Regions from separate parts of the Plantibacter sp. CFBP 8798 genome, predicted to be linked through region 1. Evidence: predicted binding sites of a transcription regulator. Region 1 holds the regulator's gene; the other holds the start of a gene.
The links. Region 1 encodes HrcA, which represses chaperone genes, less so after heat shock. Its sites were predicted from a motif close to TTNGCACTCGNNNNNNNCGAGTGCNAA; they were not measured.
Positions count from the first base shown of each region.

Region 2: a site for HrcA is predicted at 2,539-2,565, ahead of groL (chaperonin GroEL). Genes of this name have one in related genera too.

Region 1 is NZ_JACYTS010000002.1:569,324-573,531, forward strand. It holds gene IFU30_RS09685 (16S rRNA (uracil(1498)-N(3))-methyltransferase) at 1-252, opposite strand, end outside; gene dnaJ (molecular chaperone DnaJ) at 254-1,375, opposite strand; gene hrcA (heat-inducible transcriptional repressor HrcA) at 1,430-2,452, opposite strand; gene IFU30_RS20375 (DUF4870 domain-containing protein) at 2,669-3,226, shown strand; gene hemW (radical SAM family heme chaperone HemW) at 3,296-4,208, opposite strand, start outside.
Region 2 is NZ_JACYTS010000002.1:1,181,179-1,185,386, forward strand. It holds gene IFU30_RS12590 (hypothetical protein) at 1-702, opposite strand, end outside; gene groL (chaperonin GroEL) at 882-2,501, opposite strand; gene IFU30_RS12600 (cold-shock protein) at 2,706-2,909, opposite strand; gene IFU30_RS12605 (LytR C-terminal domain-containing protein) at 3,195-3,767, opposite strand; gene IFU30_RS12610 (DUF3263 domain-containing protein) at 3,789-4,091, opposite strand.

The DNA of each region.
Region 1 (4,208 bases):
CTGCACGAGGACGAGCCCGGGACGGTTCTCCGGATGCACCACGACCGATTCGACGCGGATCTCCAACTCCCCCGGCTCGCTGCGCACGACCGGTCCGGTCGCGATCAGGCCCCGGCCGTTGCCGATCGACGTCGTCTCGCCGACCCGCAGCCGACTCACGGCGACGGCGTGCTTCGCCTCGGGCCCGCGGAGGGTCACCGAGTCGCCGACACCGGTCGATTCGAGATCCTCACGGAGGTACAGCGAACTCATCTCAACCGACGCCGTGGAAGCGGTCGCGGATCTTCGCGAACAGGCCCTGCTGGAACTGCGCGAGCGCCGGAGCACCCTGGCGTCGTCCCGAGGCGAAGCTCTTGATCAGCTCGCGTTCGCGGTGGTCGAGTTTCGTCGGCGTGACGACCTGGACGCCGATCTTGAGGTCGCCCCGGCTGTTCCCGCGGAGACGGGTGACACCGCGGTCCTTGACCGTGATGACCTCGGAGCTCTGCACGCCCGGCCGCAGCTCGACCTCGACGTCGCCGTCGAGCGCGTGGACGGTGACCTGGCGGCCGAGGATGGCGTCGGTCATCGGGACTTCGAGCGTGCACAACAGGTCGTCGCCGTCGCGGCTGAAGACGTCGTGGTGCTTGACCTTCATCTCGAGGTAGAGGTCGCCGTTCGGGCCGCCGGCCGGGCCGACCTCGCCGCTCCCCGGCATCTGCAGACGCAGACCGGTGTCGACGCCGGCCGGGATGTCGACCGAGACGGTGCGGCGGGCACGGAGCCGACCCTGACCCTGGCAGGTGACGCACGGGGTCGCGATGATCGTGCCGTAGCCGCGGCAGGTGCCGCAGGGCGCCGACGTCATGACGTTGCCGAGCAGCGAGCGGACGGCCCGCTGGATGGAGCCGGTGCCGTGACAGATGTCGCAGGTCACCGGTGAGGTGCCGGGCTGGCAGCAGGAGCCGTTGCAGGTGCTGCAGAGCACGGCGGTGTCGACCTCGAGGTCGCGGTGGGTGCCGAAGATGACCTCGTCGAGGTCGAGCTCGACGCGCAACAGGGCGTCCTCCCCGCGTGCGCGACGGGACTTGGGTCCGCGCTGCTGGCCGCCACCGCCGAAGAAGGTGTCGAAGATGTCGCCGAAGCCGCCGAACCCGGCGTCGCCGCCACCGAACCCACCAGCCTGCGGACCGAGGTCGTACTGCTGGCGCTGCTTGGGGTCGCTCAGCACGTCGTAGGCGTGCGTGACCTCCTTGAACCGTTCCGAGGCGTCGGAACCCGGGTTCACGTCGGGGTGCAGTTCGCGTGCGAGGCGGCGGTACGCCTTCTTGATCTCTTCGGGCGTCGCCTCCTTGGCGACACCGAGTGCTGCGTAGTGGTCGGGGTAGTCAGCCACTGAGGGCCTTTCGTTCGAGGTGCGGAAGGTGTTGGGGGACGCGACGAGGATGCGTCACTCGGCGTCGAGGATGCGCGAGAGGTACCTGGCGACGGCGCGGACCGCAGCCATGTTGCTCGCGTAGTCCATTCTCGTGGGGCCGAGGACGCCGAGCCGGGCGATTTCGCCACCAGAGGAACGGTAGTTCCCGGCGAGGACACTCGTGGTCTCGAGGCCGAACGACGCGTTCTCCCGCCCGATGCTGGCGACCACGCCGTCGCGCTCGGACTCCATCTCGCCGAAGAGCCGGAGCAGCACGACCTGCTGCTCGATGGCGTCCAGGACCGGATAGATGCTGCCGGGGAAGTCGTCCTCGGTGCGGGCGAGGTTGGCGGCGCCGGCCATGACGAGGCGGTCCTGGCGCTGCGCCGAGAGTTGCTCGCGCACCGCGTCGACGATGCGGACGGCCGCCGCGCGATCGAGGTCGGCGATGTCGGCTGGGACGTCGCCGATCGCGTCGTGGGCGTCGAGGAGTGGACGGCCCGCGACCGCCTCGTTGCACAGCGAGCGGAGCCGCGAGATGAGATCGTCGTCGACCGGGCTCTCCGTCTCGATGAGCCGCTGCTCGACGCGGCCGTTGTCGAGGATGATGACCGCGAGCACTCGGTTCGAGGTGACGCTCACCAACTCGAGATGCCGGACGCGTGCCCGGGAGAACATCGGGTACTGGACGAGCGCGACCTGGTTCGTCAGCTGCGAGAGCAGCCGCACCGTGCGGTGCAGGACCTCGTCGAGGTCGCCGGACGCGCCGAGGAAGGTCTCGATCGCCGTCCGTTGGGCGTTGTTCAGCGGACGGCGGTCGGCCAGGTGGTCGACGAACATCCGGTAACCCTTGTCGGTGGGCACCCGGCCGGAAGAGGTGTGGGGAGCTGCGATGAGCTCTTCGTCCTCGAGCTGCGCCATGTCGTTGCGGATGGTGGCTGCGGAGACCCCGAAGGAGTGGCGGTCGACGATCGTCTTGGAACCGACGGGCTCGCGCGAGGCGACGTAGTCCTGCACGATGACGCGGAGCACTTCGAGACCGCGATCCGACACCATCTCGATCTCCTCCCGTCATCCACCTCGGAGCGCCGACCATCAGCACTCGAAGACCCTGACTGCCAATCATATCGTGGCCTCCGCGCGGCCGTCCCTTGCGCGGCCCCGTGCCGCGGGAATACCGTTGGCCGCAGGCGTGGGTCCCTGATGAGCAACACCTGGTGCGATACGCTCAGCTGGACCAATTGAATATCACTCTCCGTGAAAGGTGCGAAGATGTCCGATCCGAACGCTCAGCCGCCCGTCGACCCAGCGAAGGGCGGGTCGGTTCCGCCTGCAGGAGACGGCGCGACGCCCCCTCCCGCAGCTCCGCAGCAGCCGCCCGCAGGCGCCTACCCGCCCCCGCCCGCCGGTGGCTACGCGCCGCCGCCGCCCGCTGCCGGCTCCTACCCGCCGCCGCCCGCAGGCGCCCCGCAGTACCAGCAGCCGTACGCCGCCGCTCAGCCCATGAGCCCGTCGGACGAGAAGCTCTGGTCGACGCTCATCCACATCGGTGGGATCTTCTTCGGATTCATCCCGCCGCTGATCGGCTACCTGGTCCTCAAGGACCGCGGCCCGTTCATCAAGGCGCACACGCTCACCGCGCTGAACTTCCAGCTGACGATGCTGATCGCGCTCGTGGTCGGCTCGATCCTGACGATCGTCGTCGTGGGTCTGTTCATCATCATCGCCGTCTACGTCGTGGTGATCGTGTTCAGCATCATCGCCGCGATCAAGGCGAACAAGGGCGAGCTGTACAGCTACCCGCTCACGATCCAGTTCATCAAGGCCTGATCCGTCGAGCCGCACGAGAACAGCCCCGTCCGGTCCGCCGGGCGGGGCTGTTCTGCGCCTCGGGCAGGGTCAGTCGCCGACCAGACGGCGGACGACCGCGTCGGCGAGGAGCCGTCCGCGGCGCGTGAGCTCCAGCCGTCCGAGCAGGGCCTGCCGTGCGTCGACCAGTTCCTCGGCGATGAGCCCGGCGACGGCCGTGCGAGCCTCGGGGGCGAGCGTCCGGATCGGGATGCCGTCCCGCGTGCGGGTGAGCAGCAGGATGCGTTCGAGTTCCCGCGTCTCGTCGTCCAGGGTCTCCCGGCCGGCGGCCGGCGACTCCCCCGCCGCGATCCGCTGGGCGTACGCCGCCGGGTGCTTGACGTTCCACCAGCGCACCCCGCCGACGTGACTGTGCGAGCCCGGGCCGACACCCCACCAGTCCTCGCCGGTCCAGTAGGAGAGGTTGTGCCGGGAGCGGTGCGTGTCGTCCGTCGCCCAGTTGCTGACCTCGTACCAGCCGTAGCCGGCCTCGGTGAGGAGATCGTCGGCGAGCTCGTACATATCGGCCTGCAGGTCTTCGTCGGGGGTCCCCACCACGCCCGAGCGGATCTGGCGCGCGAGTTTCGTTCCGGGTTCGACGATGAGCGAATAAGCCGACACGTGGTCCGGAGCGCAGGCGATCGCCGTCTCGAGTGAGACGCGCCAGTCGGCCAGGGTCTCCCCCGGCGTCCCGTAGATGAGGTCCAGGCTGACGCCGAGGCCGGCCTCGCGAGCCCACTGCACGACGAGCGGCACCCGAGCCGGATCGTGCGTGCGCTCGAGGGTGGCGAGCACGCTCGGCACGGCGGACTGCATCCCGAAGGACACCCGGGTGAATCCGGCTTCGGCGAGCGTGCGGAGGTAGGTGGCGTCGACGGAGTCGGGGTTGGCCTCGGTCGTCACTTCAGCGCCGGGAGCGAGGTCGAAGTTGTCCGTCACGCCTCGGAGCATGCGGACCAGGTCG
Region 2 (4,208 bases), 610 kb from region 1:
CAGGACACCCGCCCCGGCCGTCGTGTCGCCCCAGTCGAAACGGGGCGCGGTCGCCGTCGGCTCCAACGCGACCCTGATCGACTCGACGAACGGCATGACCGCAGTCCGCGCCGCTTCGTCGGACTCGGCGACATTGTCGGCCGGGCCGTCGATGAGGACCTCCACCCAGCTGTCGCCGACGAGGAACTGCATACTGCACACATCGAGCACACGTCCATCACCGGTGAAGCAGGAGAGCGGCGTGGAGTTCTCCCAGGGGCCGGGCTCGCCCGACGTCCAATCTTCGAAGAACGGCTGCCAGACTGCGGACGCTTGCGGGAGCACCATCACCGTCGCCCAGCGCTCGGTCCCGAGCGGAGAGCCGCCCTGCAGCCGGCTGCGGGGCTCCCCGTTCCCCCAGCTGCACTGCAGTCCTCCGAGCGCCACGGGCGCCGTGTTGATCGGTGTCGCGTTGACGTCATCCGTGAACGGGGCCTCGAGTACGACGGAGGGCGCGAGCGCCGAGCTGACGATGTCGGCTGGGACCAGGTCCTGACATCCCATTCCGTACGAGCTGACGGGGGTGGTGGGCCCAGGGGCGGTGGTCGGTGTCGCGGACGACACCGGTGTGGACGTCGTCGTCGGCTTCGGGTCGGCCGGCGTGCACGCGCTCAGCCCCAGAATCAATACGGCGGCGATCGCCGCTCCCCCGATACGTCTCATAGCTCGATCATAGGAACTGGCGCGCGGGCCGATATGCCGTTCCGGTCACGTCTCTACAACGACTGTCGGACCCATGCGGAAACAGGCATACAGATCGAGGGTCCTCCCCGATGCGTCTGGTGGAAACGACGCAGGGCGCCTCCCGGAGGAGACGCCCTGCGCAGGTGTTGCTGTCGGACTTAGAAGTCCATGCCACCGGTCGGGTCGCCGGCCGGAGCCGGGTTCTTCTCCGGCTTGTCGGCGACGACGGCCTCGGTGGTGAGGAACAGGCCGGCGATCGACGCTGCGTTGAGCAGCGCGGAGCGGGTGACCTTCACCGGGTCGTTGATGCCGGCAGCGAGCATGTCGACGTACTCACCGGTCGCGGCGTTGAGGCCGTGTCCGACGGGCAGGTTGCGGACCTTGTCGGCGACGACGCCAGGCTCGAGGCCTGCGTTGAGCGCGATCTGCTTGAGCGGAGCGTCGATGGCGACCTTGACGATGTTCGCACCGGTCGCCTCGTCGCCGACGAGCTCGAGCTTCTCGAACGCGGTCTTGCCGGCCTGGATCAGGGCGACGCCACCACCGGCGACGATGCCCTCTTCGACGGCAGCCTTCGCGTTGCGAACGGCGTCCTCGATGCGGTGCTTGCGCTCCTTGAGCTCGACCTCGGTCGCTGCACCGGCCTTGATGACCGCAACACCGCCCGCGAGCTTGGCAAGACGCTCCTGGAGCTTCTCGCGGTCGTAGTCGCTGTCGGTGTTGTCGATCTCCTTGCGGATCTGCGAGACACGACCGGCGATGGCGTCGGCGTCGCCGGCACCCTCGACGATGGTGGTCTCATCCTTGGTGATGACGACCTTGCGCGCACGGCCGAGCAGGTCGAGGGTGACGGTCTCGAGCTTGAGGCCGACCTCCTCGGAGATGACCTGGCCACCGGTGAGGATGGCGATGTCCTGCAGCTGAGCCTTGCGGCGGTCGCCGAAGCCCGGAGCCTTGACGGCGACGGACTTGAAGATGCCACGGATCTTGTTGACGACGAGCGTCGCGAGAGCTTCGCCGTCGACGTCCTCAGCGATGATGAGGAGCTGCTTGCCCGACTGGATGACCTGGTCGACGATCGGCAGGAGGTCCTTGATCGCGGAGATCTTCTGGTTGGCGATGAGGATGTAGGGGTCCTCGAACACCGCTTCCTGGCGGTCGGGGTCGGTCACGAAGTACTGCGACAGGTAGCCCTTGTCGAAGCGCATGCCCTCGGTGAGCTCGAGCTCGGTGCCGAAGGTGTTCGACTCCTCGACGGTGACGACGCCCTCCTTGCCGACCTTGTCGATCGCCTCGGCGATGATCTCGCCGATGGTGGTGTCGCCGGCGGAGATGGAAGCGGTCGCAGCGATCTCCTCCTTGGTCTCCACCTCCTTGGCGTTGGCGATGAGCTCGACCGTGACGGCCTCGACGGCCTTCTCGATGCCGCGCTTGAGGCTGATGGGGTCGGCGCCTGCGGCGACGTTGCGGAGGCCCTCGCGGACGAGCGCCTGTGCCAGCACGGTCGCCGTGGTGGTGCCGTCGCCGGCGACGTCATCGGTCTTCTTGGCGACCTCCTTGACGAGCTCCGCGCCGATCTTCTCGTACGGGTCGTCGAGTTCGATCTCCTTGGCGATGGACACGCCGTCGTTGGTGATCGTGGGGGCGCCCCACTTCTTCTCGAGGACAACGTTGCGACCGCGCGGCCCAAGGGTGACCTTGACCGTGTCAGCAAGAATGTTCAGTCCACGCTCGAGGCCGCGACGGGCCTCCTCGTCGAAAGCAATGATCTTAGCCATGTGTGTTTTTCGTCCCTCCCGGACGTCATGAACGTTGTTAGCACTCAATGAGTACGAGTGCTAAGTCGATTCTGGCACTCAGGGGGTGTGAGTGCAAGTGAGCACCGGCGCCCTGAGCGAACTCCCGGGAACAGCCCCGGAACGACGAACGACGCCGCCCACCGACGTGGACGGCGTCGCAGGAATCGCGTACCTGATCAGCGGCTACGCCAGGCGCACACCCTCGGCCTGAGGCCCCTTTGCTCCAGTGCCGACCTCGAAGACGACCGCCTGGCCCTCTTCCAAGGACTTGTAGCCGCTCATGTCGATCGCCGAGTAGTGGACGAAGACATCCTGTCCGCCGTCGTCGACCGTGATGAAGCCGAAGCCCTTCTCAGCGTTGAACCACTTGACGGTTCCGTTCGCCATTTCATACTCCCATTGCTGCGTGCTCGCAGGCATCGACTGTTGCCGAACCCGGACCTGCCATCCGGGATCGGGACCCCGGTGACCACCCTGCGCCGAAGCGGACCCGGGGGCGAGTCGAGACGGGACGGGATGAGCGGCCAGTTCCAGATACTAATCCGGAGCACCGCGCGGATTCACCCCGAAATCGACAAATGGGGCGGAGTGATACGACAACTCAACATGGAGGAAACACTCCGGAAACACGGCGTTCCGGCGACCCGCGAGATCGACCTCCCTCAGCCGCGCTCAGGCGGCCGGCTGGTAGTCCGCGCCGACCACGACGACGATGCGGAGGACCGGTGCCTCGCCCTCCTCGACGGGGATCGCGTACGTGTCCGTGATCTGGATCGGGATGCCGCCGAGCGCGTTCGCGACGGCGCGGGCGACGCCCTCCTGCGACGGATCCTGGTAGTAGACGCCGCTCGCCGTGACGTCCTCCGTGCTGGCATCGCTCGTCGGGATCTGCTGCGTGAAGCCGGCGGCCGTGATCGCTGCCGCCGCCGATGCCGCCAGGCCGGCGGTGGGTGTGCCGTTCAGGACGAGGATGCTGGCCGCGGGGTCGATGACGGGGGCAGCCTCGGTCGGGGTTGGGGTCGGCGTGGGCGTGGCGCTCGGGCTCTGCGAGCCGCCGAAGAAGTCGATCCGGTCGTTCAGCCCGAACAGGGCGAAGGTGCCGACCCCCACGAGCACGAGCGTGGCGACCACGGCGACGAGGAAGGCGATCCAGCCGCGTCCCTTGGGAGCAGGGGCACGGTGCGCACCGACGCGCTTGAGGTCGGGGACCTCGTCGAAGCGGTCGGGCGGGAAGGATTCAGCCATGGTGTGGTCTCCGAGAGCTGCTCAGCCGTCGGTGCGGGGAGCCGGGGCTCCTCGCGCCGAGAGTCGGGCGTCGCGCGTGCGCTGCAGCCGCTTGATCAGCATGGGGTCGTGGGCGAGGGCGGACGGCGAGTCGATGAGCGCGCCGAGCAGTTGATAGTACCGGGCCGGGGACAGGGCGAAGCGGTCGCGGATGGCGGCCTCCTTGGCCCCGACGTGCTGCATCCAGTGGGACTCGAACTCGAGGATCTCGAGCTCGCGCTGGTCGAGGCCTCCCGTCGGCGTCGACGCGTCGTCATCGGCAGGCGTGCGCGACGCTGGCTGCATGCTCATCTCCTGCCGATCGGTGCCGATGCGGCGACCGTGGAGTCATGCTCAGGTCCGCCGCCGTCCAAGTCTATTCAGCCGATGGCCGCCGGGCCGCATCCACCCCGGCGAGGGCCG